3 regions of the Streptosporangium sp. CA-135522 genome follow, and region 1 is predicted to be linked to each of the others. Evidence: riboswitches for the same ligand, from Rfam matches in the RefSeq annotation. Region 1 holds a riboswitch; each other region holds the start of a gene.
What was found. A riboswitch is a leader RNA that binds a small molecule or an ion and turns the genes downstream of it on or off. The one in region 1 is predicted to bind cyclic di-AMP.

Region 1 (6,298 bases):
GGTTGGTCAGGTTCTCCGGGGACAGGAAGTGCTCGTTCAGCGACCCGAACACGGCCGCGATGGCGACCAGCCCGCCGACCACGGGCCACGCGCCCAGATCTCCCTGCCGCAACCGCTCCAGCCTGTACGGCATGCCGAGCGTGGTCATGCGATCTCCTCAGCCGTCCGCGTTTCGATGATTGGCAGGTCCGGTCCGCTCGTCACGCGGTCGCGGAGGGCGCTCATGCCGCGGCTCCGGTGATCGCGGCCACGATGGCCTCCTGCGAGGTCTCGGCCGTGACGAACTCACCCGCGTTGCGCCCGAGGCGCAGCACCACCACGCGGTCGCTGACCGCGCGCACGTCGGCGAGGTTGTGCGAGATGACGAGCACCGCGAGGCCCCGCTCGCGCAGCCGTCCGATCAGGCTGAGCACCTGGGCGGTCTGCTCCACGCCGAGTGCGGCGGTGGGTTCGTCGAGGATGACCACGCGGGGGTCGCCGACGAGCGCCCGGGCGATGGCCACCGACTGGCGCTGGCCGCCGGACAGGGAGGCGACCGGCACCCGGATGTCGCGGATCCGCACGTCGAGCTGGTCCAGCAGGTCGCGGGTGGCGCGCTCCATCCGGATGTGGCTCAGCACCGACCAGCGGCGGCGTTCGGAGCCGAGGAAGAGGTTGGCGACCACGTCGAGGTTCTCGCAGAGGGCGAGATCCTGGTAGACGGTGGAGACGCCCAGGGCCTGGGCGTCGTGCGGGTTGGCGATCCTGGCCGGGCGGCCGTCCACGGTGATCGTCCCGTCGTCCGGGACGACGACCCCGGAGATGGATTTGACCAGCGTGGACTTCCCGGCTCCGTTGTCGCCCATCAGCGCGACCACCTCGCCCGGGTGCAGGTCCAGGCTCGCGCCGTCGAGCGCCTGGACCGCGCCGTACCGCTTCGTGATACCGGTAGCGGAGATCATTTACTGGATGCCCGCCTTCGCGCAGGCGTTCTTGACCTCTGCGGTGCAGATGTCGGAGGCCTTGTAGAACCCGTCCTTCACGATGGTGTCCTTGATCTTGTCGGCCGTGACGGCGATCGGGTCGAGGAGGAAGGCGGGGATGCCGGCGGTGCCGTTGTCGACCGTGGTGGAGGCGGCGGGCTTGTCGCCCCTGGCCACCGCCACGGCCAGCTCCGCGGACTTCTCCGCCTCGGCCCTGATGTTCAGGTAGATCGTCATGTACTGCTCGCCGGTGAGGATCCGCTGTACGGCGGCCAGCTCCGCGTCCTGCCCGGTGATCGGCGGGAGCTCCTTGTAGCCGGCCCGTTTCATCGCGGCGATGGCGCCGCCCGCCATGCCGTCGTTGGCCGACAGCACGCCGACGATGGTGTCGCGCCCGGTCTTGGTGATCGCCTGCTCCATCTGCTGCTGGGCCTTGTCCGGGCTCCAGTCGGGGGTGTCGAACTCCTGGGCCACCTTGACCTTGCCGTCCAGGACGTTGTGCGCACCCTTCTTGTAGTCGGCCGAGCTGGGATCGGTGGGAGAGCCGTTGATCATCACGATCTGGCCCTTGGCCACCGTGCCCTTGGCGGTGAGCGCGTCGAGCAGCGCCTGTCCCTGCATCTCGCCGACCCGGACGTTGTTGAACGAGACGAAGTAGTCGTAGCCGATGCCGGAGATCAGCCGGTCGTAGGCGATCACCGGGATCTTCTTCTGCTTGGCCTGATTGACCAGCGGCGCCACCGCCGCCGCGTCCACCGCGTCGAGCACCAGCACGTCCGCGCCCTGGGTCAGCGCGGCCTCCACCTGCTGCTGCTGCTTGGCGGCGTCCTGGTCGGCGTTGCTGTAGAGGAGCTTGCAGGCCGGGCACAGCTGCTTGACCTTGGCTTCGAAGAGGGGCCGGTCGAACGCCTCGTAGCGGGTGGTCTTCGACTCGGGGAGGAAGAGCGCGATCGTGGCCGCGTTCTCGCCCTCCTTGGCCTGGGGAGTGGTGGTAGCGGTCGAGCCGCCGCCGCAGGCGGCCGTCGCGAGCGCCACCGCCGTCAGCGGAATGGCCAGCCATCCTCGGTGCATCGCACATCGTCCTTTCGCGTACCGCCCCGAACGTGATTGGTAAGAAAGGTAGTTTACTATCAAGAGCGTTGGCTAGCCTTTTCGCAGGATCATCGGGATCACAAGAGGAGAGTGAAGGTGCGAGGCCAGCTCGGCAATCCACGGCTGCTGCGGGTGATGAACGAGCGGCGTCTTCTCGACCAGCTCCTCGAACACGGTCCGGCCTCGCGCGCCGACCTGGCCAAGGTCACCGGCCTGTCCAAACCCACCGTGTCGGCGGCGTTGGCCGGTCTGGAGGAAGACGGGCTGGTCCATCTGGTCGGCGAGGTCTCCGGCCGTCCGGGCCCGGTGACCTCGCTCTACGACATGAACGCCAGTGCCGTGCACGTCGCGGGCGTCGACATCGGCCGAGACTGGATCCGGGTGGCGGTGGCCGACCTCCGGGGCCGCTTCGTCGGCCGCCGTGACGGCCGCAACGACGCGCGAAGCGAGGACGACCTGGTCGCGCGGGTCCGGGACCTGGCCCAGGCGGCGGTGGCCGAGGCCGATCTCGAATGGGCTTCGGTCGCCTACGCGGTGGTCGGCAGCCCCGGCGTCTACGATCCCGACGCCGGTCGGCTGGACCTCGCCGCGAACCTGCCCGGCTGGGGCAGTCCCGGCCTGCTCGACCGGCTGCGTGCCGCGCTGGAGACGGACCTGGCGATAGAGAACGACATCAACCTGGCCGCCCTCGGCGAGCACGCCTACGGGGAGGGCAAGGAGAAGTCCCACTTCGCGCTGGTGTCCGTCGGCACCGGCGTCGGCATGGGCATCGTCATCAACGGCGAGCTCTACTCCGGGGCGCGCGGCGCCGCGGGAGAGGTCTCCTACCTGCCCGCGGCCGAGGATCTCGCCCCCGACCAGGAGACGCTGGAGCACGGGCTCACCGAGACCGTGGCCGGCGCGCTCGGCGTGGTGCGCGAGGCTCGGGCGGCGGGGCTCCGGCTGGCGACCGCCAAGGAGGTGTTCGCCGCGGCGGCGGCCGGGGACCCGGTCGCACTGGCCGTCGTCGAGGCCGAGGGGCGCCGGATCGGCGGGCTGGTCGTCGCGGTGGCCGCGGTCCTGGATCCGGAGGTGGTCGTGCTGACCGGTGGCGTCGGTCGCAATCTCGACCTGCTCGGCGACTCGATCGCCGGCCGGATCGCCGAGCTCGGACCGCTACGTCCCACCGTGGTGGCGAGCACCCTGGGCGACAGCGGGGTCCTGCTCGGCGCCGTCGCCCGTGCGCTGGCCCGTGCCTGGGACGTCATCTTCGCCGCACGCCAGGCCTGAACAGCGCGGGCGCGGACGGCCCCGAACGGGCGGCACTGAAGGGGGCGGCACTGATGGCGACCCCGAATGGGGCGCGAGGCGGGGCGCCGCGGGCGGGCGGACCCGCGGCGCCCCGCTGCTCAGGGGGCCTCAGGCGGTGGCCTGAAGCATCGGGGGAGCGGGTTCGGCCGCGACCTTGGCCCGCTGGACGGTGAGCTTGACGCCTGAACGGTCGGGGCGGACGGCGCCGGCGAAACTGCTGCGGCGCCAGGCGTCGAGCTTCTCCTCCTTGACCACGTCGCCGGTCTGCGGGGCGTGGACCATGTAGCCCGGTCTGGTGATCATGCCGACGTGGCCGAGACTGTGGAAGAAGACCAGGTCGCCGGGCTGGAGGTTCTTCCAGGGGACCTTCTTGGAGAAGGCTGCGTACTGGTCGTTGGTGACGCGGGGCAGGTGGATCCCGGCGGCGCCGTAGGCGCGGAGCATCAGGCCGGAGCAGTCGAAGCCGCCCTTGCCGGTGCCACCCCAGACGTAGGGCGTGCCGCGCTGGGCCATGGCCCACTTCACGGCCTTCTTCCAGGCGGGCAGGGGGGTCCGCTTGGCGATGATCTCCTTGAGCTTGGGACCGGTGAGCGTCACGATCTTGGGGGCGGGCGCGGGAACGGCATCGGGCGCGGAAGCGGGGGCGGGTGCGGGAACGGCATCGGGCGCGGAAGCGGGAACGGCATCGGGCGCCGGCGTGGAAACGGGGGCCGGAGCGGGAGCGTCGGCCAGGACGGCGGTCGAAGCGACGGCCGGCGTCGCGAACACGGCGGTGCCGGCGACGATCAGGGACAGGACGCGGGGGGAAAGTTTGCCGGACAGGATGGTTCCTTCCATAGGGCCGGCCGGGTTAGCTGTCGGGCTCGGGCGTGGAGGCCGCCCTACGGCGCGAGAAGCGCTGATTCGCCCCAAGGGATCCCGTGTAGGCGGCTCAGGACACGGCTTCGCCGGGCGAAGCGAGATGTCCTGGGCGGCCGTGGATCCCGGAAGTGGTTCCCCGGCTCCGCGCAGGCCGAAAGAGGGGACGACCTGGGCGGATTAGGCATCGGTTCGAATGCAGAGGACCATAACGAAAGTTCATTAAAGGGTCAATACGTCGCAAAAACGGACAAAACGATCAGAGGGTCCGAGTGAGGGGAAAGTGTCCGTCAGATGAGATGGGTGTTCGATTACCGAGACGGGCCGGTAAGGTGCCTGCATGGATTCGCGCAACATTCGCCTGGCAGTCATCCCCGGGGACGGGATCGGAGTCGAGGTCGTCGCCGAGGGCCTGAAGGTGCTCGAAGCGGTCGGCACGAAGGTGGAGACCACCACCTACGACCTCGGCGCCAAGCGCTACCACCAGACCGGTGAGGTCCTCTCCGACACGGCCCTTGACGAGCTGCGCGGATATGACGCGATCCTGCTCGGCGCGATCGGCGACCCCAGCGTTCCGCCGGGCATCCTGGAGCGCGACCTGCTGCTCAAGCTCCGCTTCGAGCTCGACCACTACGTCAACCTGCGCCCGGTCAGGCTCTTCCCCGGCGTCGAGACCCCGCTGGGCAAGGCCCGTCCCGAAGACATCGACATGGTCGTCGTCCGCGAGGGCACCGAGAGCCTCTACGCGGGCGCGGGCGGCGTGCTGCGCCGCGGCACCCCGCACGAGATCGCCACCCAGGAGTCGCTGAACACCGCCTTCGGCGTCGAGCGCGTCGTCCGCTACGCCTTCGACAAGGCGCTCGGCCGAGCCCGCAAGAAGCTGACGCTGGTCCACAAGACCAACGTGCTCACCTACGCCGGCGACCTCTGGGCCCGCACGTTCGATCGGGTCAGCCTGGAATATCCCGACGTCCAGACCGACTACTGCCACATCGACGCCGCCTCGATGTTCTTCGTCAGCCAGCCGGAGCGGTTCGACGTGATCGTCACCGACAACCTCTTCGGTGACATCCTCACCGACATCGGCGCCGCCGTCGCCGGTGGCATCGGCCTGGCGGCCAGTGGCAACATCAACCCCGACCGCACCGCGCCGAGCATGTTCGAGCCGGTCCACGGCAGTGCCCCCGACATCGCGGGCCAGGGCAAGGCCGACCCGACCGCGACGATCCTGTCGGTCGCCATGCTCCTGGACCACCTCGGCCTGTCCGCCGAGGCCGCCCGGGTCGAGCAGGCCGTCGCCGACGACCTGCTCGAGCGGCAGACCGGCTGGACCAGCCGCACCACCCACGAGATCGGTGACGACATCACCGCCCGAGTAGCCGGCTGACGAAGCCGCCTTCCCCCACCTCAGACGCGCCCGGCGGCTCACGTGAGCCGCCGGGCGCGTCTTCTTTTATCCCGGCACTGCCGGTTTCCGACATAGATGCAGTAGTTTCCCGTTACCTGGTCCATCGCAGAATGGACTCAGGTGCAGACCGCCACAAAGAGAAGGATCTCCGTCATGACCACCGCTCAGAAGCTCAGCTTCGACGTGCAGCTCTCCGACCACGCTCGCACCGCAGCCGAGCGTGAGCAGGTACTGGAGAGTCCCGGATTCGGACAGACCTTCACCGATCACATGATCTCGATCGACTACACTGAGGGGGAGGGCTGGCACGACGCGCGGCTCACGCCGTACGGCCCGCTGAGCCTGGACCCGGCCACCTCGGTCTTCCACTACGCCCAGGAGCTCTTCGAGGGGCTGAAGGCCTACCGTCAGGAGAGCGGCGCGATCGCGACCTTCCGGCCGTACTCCAACGCCGCCCGGTTCAACCTGTCGGCGGCGCGGATGGCCATGCCGGAGCTTCCCGAGGAGACGTTCGTCGAGTCGCTGGAGCTCCTCGTCCAGACCGATCGCGAGTGGGTGCCCACGACCCCGGGCCACAGCCTCTACCTGCGTCCCTTCATGATCGCCACGCAGGCCGCGCTCGGCGTCAACTACCCCTCCAGGACCTACCGCTACATGGTGATCGCCTCCCCGGCGGCCGCCTACTTCG
Region 2 (6,298 bases), 340 kb from region 1:
ACCCGGGGCGAGCTGGAGTTCTGCGTGATGAGCGCGGTGCTCGACGCCGTCTACTTCCTGTTCCAGGCCTCCGGAGACCGGTCCGGCTTCCGGCCGGGAGAGCGGCACTGGCTCGGGCCCCAGTGGTATTTCGACGTGACCGGTCTCCTGCGGGAGTGCGGGCGAAGGAGGGCACAGTTGGACCAGGCGTGGCCGTCCGCCGAGCTGGACTCGCGTCCGGTGATCCCGTTGGGACGCATCCCCGCCCAGCGGGTGGTGCTGACCTCTCTCCAATGGGAGGTGCTGGTCGCCGCCGACTCGGCGGCGACCCCCGGTGACCTGGCGCGCAGGCTCGGCCGTCCGGCCGGCTCGGTGCTGCTGGCCGTACGGCAGCTCGCCGCGGCCGGGCTGCTCAGCACCTCGCCGGCGGAGCCCGCGCCCGCCCTCGCGCCCGCTCCCTCCCCCACGGGGCTGCCCAAGCGCAAGAAGGGCGGCACGGCGGGCACCTGGGAGTTCCCGGGCGCCGCGGCCGGCGTCACCGGGCTGCCGGGTTCACCGCCGGGTTCATCGCCGGGTTCACTGTCGGGGCCACTACCGGGGTCGCTGCCCGCCGCGACGGCGGATCCCGCCGACATCAACCTGCTCATCCGGCTCAAGAACGCATTGGAGGCACTGACGTGAGCTGGGTCCGATGCCGATAGGGCTGCGGACGCTGAAGCTGCTCGGAAGGAGGATGCCGGTGGAACCACATGACGAGGTGCGCCAGGATGCGGCACTGCTCCGTGACGAGCTGCACCGGGAAATGATGTCGCTGCGCGAGCGCATGCCCGATGTGAACGGCAGCATCGCCTGCAGCGTGGACGGCCTGACGATAGCGAGCGACCTGAAGGGCGAGGTCGAGCAGACCGGCGCACTCTCCTCCGCGGTGCTGGCCCTCAGCCGCCGGATGACGAGCATGGCCGGCAAGGGCGCCTTCGAGGAGACGCTCATCTCCGGCACCAACGGCTACGCGGCCTTCTACGCCGCCGGTCCGAAGATCGTCCTCACAGTGCTCGCCCGCCCCGGGACCAACCTCGGGCTGCTGCGACTGGAGGGCCGTAAGACGGCGGCGAACCTGGCCGCCATCACGTCCCGCACATCGACAACCCCGTGATCGGAGACAGGTATGGGCAACATGGACATCTCTCTCAAGGAGATGATGGCGATCGACGGCGCCCTCGGCGCGGTCGTCGTGGACTACAACAGCGGCATGGCGCTGGGCGCCCTCGGCGGCTCCAAGGACCTCGATCTCCAGGTCGCCGCGGCCGGCAACACCGAGGTCGTCAAGGCCAAGTTGCGGACGATGGAGTCGCTGGGCCTCAAGGACGGCATCGAGGACATCCTCATCACGCTCGGCAGCCAGTACCACGTGATCCGTCCGATCACCGGCAGGGGCGGCAAGGGGCTCTTCCTCTACCTGGCACTCGACCGGACCCGGGCCAACCTGGCGCTCGCGCGGCACAGCCTGCGCGGCATCGAGGAGAAGCTCGAAATCTGATCCTCCGGTACGGCTTGCGCCCCGGGAGGCGCAAGCCGTACCGGAGCTCAACGCTCGGCGGCGGTGAGCTCGTCGATCGCGCCGACGATCTCGGGCCAGAGCGGGCACGGCAGGTCGTGGCCCATCCCGGGAAAGGTGATCAGCCTGGCGCCGGGGATCGCCTCGGCCGTGGCGATGCCGCCGGACAGCGGCACGAGCTGGTCGGCCTCTCCGTGCAGCACGAGGGTGGGCACCGTGAGTTCCTTCAGCAACGGCGTGCGGTCGCCGGAGGCGATGATCCCGGCGAGCTGCCGGCCCGTCCCGGCCGGATCGTAGGACCGGTCGTAGCTCAGCCCGGCGACCTGGGCGATCCGCTCGCGATCCAGCGGGAATCCCGGCGAGCCGATGACCTCCCAGGCCGCCACCGACTGCCGGATCGCGCTCTCCCGGTCGCGCGCGGCCGGCGACATGAGCACCGCCATCGCGGCCTCGGTGGGCGGGGCGGCCTGCGGGCCGGGGGTGGACATGATGGAGGTGAGAGTACGCACCCGGCGCGGGTGTCGGATCGCCAGTGTCTGGGCGATCATTCCTCCCAGCGAGGCGCCCACCACGTGGGCGGACTCCCAGCCGAGCGCGTCGAGCAGGCCGGCGGTGTCGTCGGCCATGTCGTCCAGCAGGTAGGGGACCTGCCCGTCCCCGCCGAAGGCGGGCACCGGGACGCCGTTCAGGTGGGTGGACTCGCCGGCGTCCCGGTTGTCGAACCGGACCACGTGGTGCCCGCGGTCGGCGAGCAGTTCACAGAGCTCGTCGTCCCAGTGGATGAGCTGGGCGCCGAGACCCATGATGAGCAGAAGCGGGCGGTGCTCGGGCGAGCCGAAGGTCTCGTAGGCGATCTCGATGCCGTTCGCGGGAGCGCGCAGGATCATGGCGCTCCCACCGCGCCGGTCATGGCGGATACCGTTCCGGTCATGGCAAACAGAATGACATTCGGTATAAACGAGAGCAAGAGCGGACGCCCTGGGCGGGCGTCCGCTCTCGCTTGTCACCAGAAGGCGGAAGGGGGATGCACGGGAGTCCCTCCAGGGGAAGGGGAGAGGGGGGAGGGACTCTCGTGGAGGAGGCGCCGGGGCTTTCGGCCCTTGCGGCGGCCCGCCCGACTACGCGATGACGATTACTTGTCGACGACCGTCGGCGGGGTGGCCGGGTTGTGGTCGATGCGGCCCCACGCGCCCGCGGAGAAGGGCACCGGGTAGTTCTTCTTGCCCGGGCCGTTGCCCCACTTGGTGATGACGTAGTCGACCTTGATGTGACCCATGCCGCCGTTGCCGTCCACGCCCAGGGTGTCGGCGTTGAACGTGCCGCCGGTCAGGTCGGCGAAGGACTTGGCGTCCAGGTCGATCATGACGCCGCTACTGGAGGGCACGCCGGGACCGCGGTCGCCGACGAAGAACTTGGCCTTCTTGCCCTTGTAGACCACGTAGCCCTCGGTCATCAGGGGCCAGCTCGGGCTGGCGATCATGCCCTTCTGCATCGGCTTGCCGCTCGCGGGCAGGCCGGTGTCACCGGCGCGGCCGGAGGAGTCGTCCCAGAAATAGGAGGCCTTGGTCGAACCCTTCAGGAGGGCGACCTCGGAGCCGGAGGTGGAACCGGACTCGGAGCCGGGGGCGGGGGCGGAGACGTCTGCGGAGGCGGGGAGCGCCGAGACGACGCCCGCGGAGGCGAAGACGCTCGCACCCAGGAGGGTGGCGGCGAGGAAACGGTTCTGGCGCAGGCCAAGGGAGAAACGCATGGGAAGAAAAGACTCTTTCGCGAGGGAACGGGAGGCCGCGCACGCCGACAGGGGGGCGCGGGCGGGATAGGCGCTCACAGGGTCAAGGTGCGTAGCCGGGAAGACCGGGCGCTACGCGGAGCGCTGTGGGTGCGCCGCGTTCGGACGCGGCGAGGAAGCCTTAGTTGACCGGTGTGAACGAGGTCGACACCGACAGGAAGTGGGCGAAACGCCCCATTAGTGATCTCCTCTCCATCTCGTCTACCGGGTTAGCTGACGGATTCGGGCGGTGGAGTTGCCCTACCGCCGCACGCTCGCGGCGGATTCACCCCAAGAAGTGGGTCCCCGGTTCCCGCGACCCTGAGGCCTGCGGGATTCGACGTCGGCCGGCCGCTCCTTCCGTTGAAGGGCAGGTCGCCAACCGATCACAAATAGGACACTACACGCATTCAGTGACAAAGCAAAACAAAACCCATGAAAACCCCAGAAGATCTACCTCGTCTACCAAGAAAGCGCCATTGGCCAAGCCTTGATCATGCCCGGAGAGGCCGTTGACTTCGCTGGAACCATTAGGAAGGTTACCTGGAAGCTTTTCGGTGATCATGCCTTTGACCTGCGTATCCTTACTTCTTAACCGCCGAAGAGGACTGCTCGACGAACGAGCGAGAGATAGCTGTGATCGCGGTGGCGACCAGCGCGCCGGCCCTTCTCCCGACGATGTTCTTTGCCTCCGCATATGCCAATCGATCGATGGAACCCCCGATCAGCCGGGTCTACGCCTGTTTTCCGGAGGATTCGGAGACGCCCGGATACACCCGCGTGCAAAGCCGCGGTCACGACCGGCGATATCCAGCCGCTGGACGGCTGAACGAGATCAATATCGCCAACGCCGGAGGCGGGCACCGCGAGCTCGTCCCTGACGGCCGGCTCTGCGGTGCGGGACGCGCCGAACACCGGGCGTTCGGGTGGACGCCGCGTGACGCTCGCGACCATGGGTGACGTCGGCAGTAGCGTGGGCCTGTGCTGATCGCCCTCGGTTGCGCGGTGCTCCTCGCGATCCTCTACGCGCTGGCGGTGTACGGCACGGCCGGGCCGGCGGCGATCGGAGCGGTCGCCGCCACACTGGCCGTCGCCCTCGTGGTCGTCATGCACGGAGGGAGTCTCCAGAACTCCGCCGGAGCAGGAGGGCTCACGGCGGGCGGCGCAGCGATGGCGTGGGCCATGGGACGTTCCCGCCGCCGCCGCAGGGCCGGCCGTGCGGCGCTCGCCGCCTACCGAGCCGCCGCCGAGGCCGTGCCCCGGCTGGCCGCCACCGCCGAACGCGACCGTCTCGCCGCCGAACTCCACGATGTGGCCGCCCACCGGCTCACCGGAATCGTGGTCGCCTCGGCCGCCGCCCTCCGTCTCGGCGACCCGAGCCTCACCGCCGAGGCCGTCACCCACGCCGCCGACGCGGGCCGCCAGGCCGTGGCCGAACTCGACCGCCTCTGCGCCCTCGATCGCCGCGGCCGTGCCCTCGCCCTCGGTGACATCGACACCCTCCTCATCGGCCGTCCCGGCGTGACCTACCACCGCACGATCGTCACCGCGCCGCCCGAACTCGCCGCGGTCGCCTTCCGCGTGGTCCGCGAGGCCCTGACCAACGCGATGCGCTACGCCACCGGCGCCGTCGTCCACGTCCGGGTGGAAGCCGTCCACGACGCCTCGGCGGCACCGGCCGCCACCGGCTCGGTGCTCGCGCCGGCCACCGGCCCGGGGGGCGCACCCGTTATCGCCAGCTCCCCGGCGGCGGGGGGTGCCACCGATCCCGTCACACCGGCTCCTGTCACACCGGCCGCCACCGGCTGGCTGACGGTGACGGTCACCGACAACGGCGGCCCGGCGACCGTCTCCGGCCTGGGCGCGGGCACCGGCCTCGCCGCACTGCGCCATGCCGTCGGCGCCCTCGGCGGCACTCTGCACGCCGGCCCGCACGCCGGCCAGCACATCCACACCGGCCCGCGTGCCGGTCCCTTCCCGCGCTGCGCCCCGCCGTACGGACCCGCGGACGCACCGGAGCCGTCGCGAACTCCCCCGCCCCGTGGCTGGACGGTCCAGGCCCGCCTCCCGCTCACGACCGCCCACGCACCCGTACCCGGCCGTCCCCGCCCGTTTCCTCGGCTCCGCTACGGCGACAACCGGCGGGACGTCCACCGGCCTGGCCGCGCGGCGGGCTGGCGAGGGACGGCGGCGCTGGACTGGGCCCTGGTAGTACTGGCCGTGGCGCTGCCCGCCGGAGCCGGGCTGCTCTACGCGGAGGTGCCGGAGCCGTTCGCGACCCCGGCGTCCGGAGCGCTGCTGTCGGTCCTGCTCGTACTGCACGCCCTGCCGCTGAGGTGGCGTCGCAGGATGCCGTGGCCGAGCCTGGCCGCGGCGCAGTCGTTGCTGCCGGCCTGGTTGTGGTGCGACGCCGCCGGGTGGACCGCGCCGGAGTCGGCTCAGCTGGTGCTGTTGTGCTGGTGGGTGGAGCTGACCCTGGTCTACAGTGTCGGCGCGTACGGCGGGCGCGGCTGGCCGGCCCCGCTCGCGGTGGCGGCCCTGGGCGCCTTTCCCCTGGTCGACGGCTTGACGGGGCCGCCGGTGGCGGTCTGGGCGACGCTCACGGCGGCGTTGGCCGTCCCCACCGTCTCGGCGTGGGCGGCGGGCGTGTTCGTCGGCGGGCGGCGGCGCCGGCTGCGGGACGCGGCGGTGCAGCAACGCGACCGGCTCGACCGGGACGCGGTGGCGGCGGCCCGAGCCGAGCGGGGCCGGATCGCCACCGGGCTGCGCCGTACCGCCAGATCGCGGGCCGAGGCGGTGGTCAGGGCGGCCGACGAGCGGCGCCTCGACATCGTCCTGGCCGAGGCCAGAGCCGGTCTCACCGCGCTGCGCGAACTTCTCGGCGAGCTGCGTGACGATCCCGCCGACGATGCCCTTCCCCCCGTCATCGCCGCGATCGCCGCCCTGGCCGCCAGAAGCCACGCCGTCGTCCGCTACACGGGAACGCGCCGGCCGAT
Region 3 (6,298 bases), 5.0 Mb from region 1:
GCCTCGGCCTCGTGCTACGCCCGGAGATCGCCGCGCTGTCGATGTCGGGCTCCAGCGTCATCGTCGCCGTCAACGCCCTGACCCTCAAAGGAACAGAGCTCAGCTCAGCGCGTTGAGATAGCGACGCATCCGGCGCTTGGCCCGGTAGCCGACGCGCAGCACGTTGGGCGGGACCTCGACGCGCAGGCGGGCGCGCCGCCGGGCGGCGGCGTGTTGCGGGCCGTCGAGCAGCGACCGGGCGGGGGCCAGGCGTCCGGCGCGGACCTGGGCGACCAGCGTGACCATCTGGGAGACCCAGTCGCTCTCCCCTCGCGGGTGGAAGTAGTTGGCCCGGCACCAGGCCTCGTCGGGAGTATGGAAACGGCCCTCGGACAGCTCGTCCAGGCTGCCGAGCAGGCCGCTGCCCTCGAAAACCAGATTGATCATCTCGGCGCTGACCCCGAAGTCCGACAGCACCAGCTGGGGCACCGACTGGGCGATGGCCTCCAGCGCGGCGGTCGAGCTGACCGTGACGAATCCGGCCGCGTGCGCCAGATGCTCATGCATGGGGCCCACCGCGAAGCGCACGGCGTCGGGACGGACCTGGCCGCCGTCGGCCAGCGACTGCCACAGACGCTGGTAGTGGTGACGCTCGTTGTGGGTCTGCCGCTCGGTGTCCAGGGCGCGGAGCTTGACCACCACGTCGAGGTCCGGCCGGCGCCCGGCCAGCGCGGCCAGCGCGAGCAGGATCTGCTCCCGCTCCTCCCTGCGTCTGGGCACCTTGGCCTGCGTCGCGAACACCACCCGGTCGCGCGGGCCGGTGACGGGCACCTCCGCACCGCTGTGCAGGAAGGGCAGCCTGGCCATCCCCACCACCCCGCCCCCGCCCAGCTCCCGGCCGATCGCCGTGAACTCCGCGACCTCCCGCTCGCTGTGCAGGACGAACAGGTCGCATCCGCTGCGGAACACCCATGCCTTCTCGGTCGCCGGGATGGAGATCCCCGGCAGTCCGGAGACGAACACCGGTCTGGGTGCCAGGCCGGACAGCACCTCGCTGACCAGCACGTCCACCACGGGTCCCGTGCAGGCGACCAGCACCACGTCGGGCCTGAGCCGTTCGGCGGCCCGGCGCAGCGCCCGGGCCGACAGCACGGGCGGGTCGGTGGCCGCACCCGTGACGGCCGCGTGGATCTGGGCCGGGGAGGGCGTGATGGGAGTGCGGATCACCGTCAGCTCCGCCGTACAGCTCGCGGGCAGGTCCCCGAGCAGATAGGCGGCCCACTTCAGGTAGGAATCCGAGTCGGCCACGGCCAGGATTTTCAACAAACACCTCCGGTGTGGAGTCCCCCGGGCCTACCTGTGGAGCCGTGAACCCTCGGATTCGTCCGTGGGTTCATGCCCCTGTGACTCCGGTGTCGTGATGGGCGAACATCGACAGGTGGGAACGCAGTGACGGCGCCGCCTGAGCGGTCCACCACTCGTCGGGGACGTCCACCGTCTCCACGGTGACGCCCCGAGCCGAGAGCAGGACCCGCAGGGAGGTGACCGCGGTCGACGGCAGGCTCAGCACCCGCTGCTCGGCGGCCAGCCCCCGCAGGGTCATCTCGGCCGGGATCCCGCCGTCGTAGACGGTGATCCCGGGCTGTCGCCTGACCCGGTCGAGATCATGGGGATCCTCCCGGCGGTGCGGGAAGTAGGCCACCGGCTCGGACGAGCCGAGTCCGGCCAGCCAGGTGAAGTAGCGCTCGCGGTGGATCAGGCCGTTGCGGACCAGCGAGGTGCCGAGCACGACGGTGCGCTCCTGCGGACGCGGCCTGCGCAGGGGCTGCGAGCGCAGCCAGGCGAAGTCGTGGGTGATCAGCTCCGTGCCCCCGTCCCGTACGGCCCGCGCCAGCTCGGCGGGGACGGGCAACGCCGTGAAGATCGACAGGCGGCCGGAGCGGGCGGCGGCGCGCAGTCGCAGGCCGGCGGCCGTCCCCAGCGCGCGCCTGAGCCCGGCCCGCAGTGGGCCGGAGGCGCTCGCGCGAGCCCGCAGCAGCGGTGTGAAGACCTGTCCGGTGAGCAGTTCCAGGAGCCTGATGGTGGCCAGGCCGTCGTCGACGATCACGATGCGGCCCGGCAGGGCGGTCAGCCAGCCGAACTGCACCTTGCCGGAGAAGGCGTCGCCGACCGCCCAGGTCGTGCCCCGGCGGGGCCTGGGCATCTCAGGCTCGGGAGCGGCCAGCTCCAGCCCGCCGGGCGGGCCGAGCCGGGAGATCTCACGGCGGGTGATCAGGAGCGGACGCAGGCCCGCTCGGGGCACCACTCGGGCACGTGGGCCGAGCAGCCCGGCGTGGTGGGCTTCCACGGCGCAGAGCATCTGCAGCGGGGACTCCACCCAGGCAACGGCCGAACCCTGCTCCCGCGCGTGGTCTCGACCGTGCTCCACGCCGGGCGATGACCCGTTCACGACTGCCTCACCGTAACCGGGATGTCTTACACGCCCGGGAACTGTGGGTGAACACCCGAATACGCCCACTTGCGCATCTGATCCAGGACGATCTACCGTGGTGTACGGAACGGTTTCGTACACCTTGCCTCACGCCTCAGAGGAGCGAGCCATGTGGACCCCGGACGACATCCCCGACCTGACCGGCACCACCGCGGTGGTCACCGGCGCCGGTGGCGGCATCGGACTCCCGACCGCGCTGCACCTGGCCGGGCACGGTGCGCGGGTCATCGTGGCCACACGGGATCGGGCCAGGGGAGAGGCGGCGACGTCCGCGATCCGCCTGCGGGTCGCGGACGCGCGAATCGAGTGGAGACGGCTGGACCTGGCCGATCTGAGCTCGGTGCGGGCGTTCGCCTCCGCCTTCGACGGGCCCCTCGACATACTGGTCAACAACGCGGGAGTCGGCATGATCCCTCGGCGGACCACCGCCGACGGGTTCGAGATGCAGTTCGGCACCAACCACCTGGGTCACTTCGCCCTGACCGGGCTGCTGCTGCCGCACCTGCTCGCCCGGCCGAGCGCCCGGGTGGTCACGGTCTCCAGCGACGCGCACGGCCTGGGCCGGATCGACTTCGGCGACCTGGGCCTCGAACGCCGCTACGGGCGGTTCTCGGCCTACGGCAGGTCGAAGCTCGCCAACCTGCTGTTCACGCTGGAGCTGCAGCGCAGAGCGGAGGGGCGGCTGCTCAGCGTGGCCACTCATCCCGGTGCGACGGCCACCGGCATCATGAAGCTGGGCGTGCTCACCAGGCCGGTCAACGCCCTCATGCGTTTGGCGCTGCAGCCTCCGCTCAAGGGCGCGATCCCCTCCCTCTACGCCGCCACCTCCACCGAGGTGACCGGCGGCCAGTTCATCGGTCCGGGCCCGAAGACGCTGACCCCTTCCCCCAAGGCACTGGAGGAGGATGTGGCCCGGCGGCTGTGGGAGACCTCGGAGGAGCTCACGGGCGTACGATTCAAGACGATCACACGGCACTCGTAGCCCATCGGAGGCACCTTGCGTCTCGATCCCAGCCGGGAGCGGGCGATTCTCGACGCGACCATGGAACTGCTCTCCGAAGTCGGGTTCGACCGCATGTCCGTCGACCAGATCGCCAAGCGCGCCAGCGCGAGCAAGGCCACGATCTACCGCCGCTGGCCGGGCAAGGAAGCGCTGGTCGTCGACCTGGTCTGCAACCATCTGGAGATCGACGTCGCGCCGCCGCCCGACACCGGGTCGATGCGCGGCGACCTGACGGCGGTGGTGGCCGGGTTCTGCCGGACCCTGGAGCAAAGGCACAGCCTCGTCTTCGGGCTGCTGCCCGCACTGCTCACCACGCCCGACCTGGCGGCCGCCCTGCGCGAGCACGTGCCCCGCCCCGACATCACCGGCACCACCCCGCTGCTCGACCGCGCCCGCGAGCGGGGCGAACTACCGGAAAGGATCGAGCCCGGCGAGATCAGGAGGGTCACCGAGGCCCTGGTCTGGCATCGGCTGCTCATCCTCGGAAAGCCGCTCGACGAGGCCTTCGCCGAGGAGACGGTCGACCGGGTGCTGCTGCCGCTGATCCATGCCTGGTCCGCGACGAAACACTGATCGAAGCGAGCGTTTTCGCAGGTAAAACCCCTCTTGGGGAAAAGATCTACGTTGATGACGAACACCGGGGGACGAGGAGGGAGTCGGGCGGCGCACTTTTCCCTCGTCTCCTCGCGGAAAGGCCGTGCGCCTCGGCGTTTCCGGTCTCCTCCCGGACGCCGGGAGCGAGCGGAGTGATCTTGGGAAAGACCAAGTCTTCCCCCTCGATTCGGACGCATTCCCAAGCCAAGGCAATGTGTCCCACTTGTAATCGTTTGTCCGTTTCACGTAGCTTCTAGTCATTCCTGGTGAACGCCTAGGTCTTTGCAGGTCTACGCGTTACCAACACATTGCCCGACCGTGTCGCATCGGAGTGGATCACTCCGCCCGGTGAGCACGGCCGCCGAATCCGCGAGTCGCGGAACCGGGGAACCACGTTCTTGGGGTGAATCGGCGCCTTTGCGCGCCGTAGGGCACTTCCCAGCCCGAACCCGTCAGCTAACCCGGTAGGCGGAATGAGAAGCGAAGCAAGGAGTCACACCCCCGCATGGCCAAGAACCGCCTCACCCCCAAGACCCGTCACCTGACCCGCATCGTTCTGGGCGCTTCCATCGCCCTGGGTGGCAGCATCGCCGCAGTCCCCGCCGCCCTGGCGGACACTCCGGGACAGCTCCCCGTCGCCATCCCCCAGGTGGAGATCTCCAAGACCACCGAGACCCCTCTCCAGGCCAAGGCCGCGCGCCTGCCCAAGGTCACGGCCGCGCAGGTCCTGCGCATCGCCGCCAAGCAGGTCGGCGTCTCCGAGAACGCCCAGGGCGGCGGGACGAAGTTCCAGTCCTGGTACGTCTCCTCCCCCCGCGCCCGGGAGACCGTCGCCCGTGACGGCGGCAACGTGCGGGCCTACGCCAACGCCCCCTGGTGCGCGATGTTCGTCTCCTGGGTCGGCGAGCAGGCCGGCATCCGTCCCACCATGGGCTGGGACGCCTACACCGTCGCCCACGCCCGGTGGTTCAAGAACAACGACCACTGGGGCAACGCCGCCAAGCCCGGCGCCGTCGTCTACTTCGACTGGAACGGTGGCAAGAGCATCAGCGGGATCGACCACGTCGGCTTCGTGAAGAAGGACAACGGCGACGGCACGATCAGCACGATCGAGGGCAACACCGGCAACGGCCGGGTCGAGCAGCGCGTCCGGCCCAAGTCCCAGGTCGTCGGCTACGGCTACCCGGTCTACGCCGGCTGATCCACCGGCGCGCAACACCGCCGATCCATCGGCGCGCACCGGCCGCCCCCTCGGCACGCACCGCCGATCCATCGGCACGCACCGGCCGCCCCCTCGGCACGGAGCACGAAAAAGGGCCCGGCTCATCAGAGCCGGGCCCTTTCGGCGTCCGCCCCCTGCTCGCGCTCTCGCCTCCCTCCCCCAGTCGCGTCTCACGGTCCTCACCCGGCCGCGTCTCACGGTCCTCCCCGGCAGGCCCCCTCCCCGTGCCCCCGCGGCCTCTCGGCACCCCGCCCCCACGGCTCGCCGGCCCTTCGCGGTGCCCGGTCCACTCGAACGACGACCTCGCCGTAAGGAATGTCCGGTTGCATCCCCCTGCGATGGGAGCGCTCCCAAACACACCTCTGGGTGATTTGTCGACTTATATAACTATTCGTCCCCACATAAAGGGTGGGATGTAACGGTTGAGTTTCGGCATATTGACGTCCCGGATGCCTATCGTCCACTCTTCGTGGGAGCGCTCCCAAAACACGTTGAGGGACAACCCGTCGCGGACGCGTTTGTCGGGGACCGATCCGCGACGCCACCTCCCATCGATTCGGGCGACCACCTGAGAGGGGTCCGGAATGTTGAACAACAAGCGGCATGGCAAGCTCGCCGCGGTCGCGGTGATGGCGGCCACCGCCCTGGCGATCACTTCCTGCGGTTCGAGTGAACCCGCCAAGCCGGCGACCGGCGGCGGCTCCTCCGCGCCGGCCGCCGAGCCGGTGACCATCACCGTGCACACCTTCGGCGGTGGCGAGAACTTCGGCTATGACAAGGCCGTGGAGACGTGGAACGCCGCGCATCCGAACATCCAGGTGAAGTACCAGAACCTCACCGACCGCTTCGAGGACGTCTACCTGCCCCAGCTGCTGCAGCGTCTGCAGGCCGGAAGCGGCGCGGCCGACATCATCGCCCTGGACGAAGGCGCGATGGGTCTCATGAAGGCGCGTCCGCAGTTCTTCACCGACCTCGGCGCGTACGGCCTGGACAGCCGCAAGGCGGACTT

Region 2: another riboswitch for cyclic di-AMP. It lies ahead of ACQPYK_RS39370 (hypothetical protein); the one in region 1 lies ahead of ACQPYK_RS41000 (C40 family peptidase).
Region 3: another riboswitch for cyclic di-AMP. It lies ahead of ACQPYK_RS17260 (CHAP domain-containing protein); the one in region 1 lies ahead of ACQPYK_RS41000 (C40 family peptidase).

Annotation. Positions count from the first base shown of each region.
Region 1 is NZ_CP192026.1:8,694,123-8,700,420, reverse strand. It holds gene ACQPYK_RS41020 (sugar ABC transporter permease) at 1-148, opposite strand, end outside; gene ACQPYK_RS41015 (ATP-binding cassette domain-containing protein) at 222-941, opposite strand; gene ACQPYK_RS41010 (sugar ABC transporter substrate-binding protein) at 942-2,033, opposite strand; gene ACQPYK_RS41005 (ROK family protein) at 2,151-3,323, shown strand; gene ACQPYK_RS41000 (C40 family peptidase) at 3,453-4,181, opposite strand; cyclic di-AMP (ydaO/yuaA leader) riboswitch at 4,169-4,399, opposite strand; gene ACQPYK_RS40995 (3-isopropylmalate dehydrogenase) at 4,543-5,589, shown strand; gene ACQPYK_RS40990 (branched-chain amino acid aminotransferase) at 5,764-6,298, shown strand, end outside.
Region 2 is NZ_CP192026.1:8,351,584-8,357,881, forward strand. It holds gene ACQPYK_RS39350 (DUF4388 domain-containing protein) at 1-660, shown strand, start outside; gene ACQPYK_RS39355 (roadblock/LC7 domain-containing protein) at 719-1,132, shown strand; gene ACQPYK_RS39360 (hypothetical protein) at 1,145-1,516, shown strand; gene ACQPYK_RS39365 (alpha/beta fold hydrolase) at 1,564-2,421, opposite strand; gene ACQPYK_RS39370 (hypothetical protein) at 2,667-3,284, opposite strand; cyclic di-AMP (ydaO/yuaA leader) riboswitch at 3,507-3,655, opposite strand; gene ACQPYK_RS39375 (lytic polysaccharide monooxygenase) at 4,014-4,262, shown strand; gene ACQPYK_RS39380 (histidine kinase) at 4,284-6,298, shown strand, end outside.
Region 3 is NZ_CP192026.1:3,662,121-3,668,418, reverse strand. It holds gene ACQPYK_RS17280 (DUF6716 putative glycosyltransferase) at 100-1,287, opposite strand; gene ACQPYK_RS17275 (hypothetical protein) at 1,373-2,428, opposite strand; gene ACQPYK_RS17270 (oxidoreductase) at 2,580-3,452, shown strand; gene ACQPYK_RS17265 (TetR/AcrR family transcriptional regulator) at 3,468-4,046, shown strand; cyclic di-AMP (ydaO/yuaA leader) riboswitch at 4,417-4,552, shown strand; gene ACQPYK_RS17260 (CHAP domain-containing protein) at 4,573-5,268, shown strand; gene ACQPYK_RS17255 (ABC transporter substrate-binding protein) at 5,874-6,298, shown strand, end outside.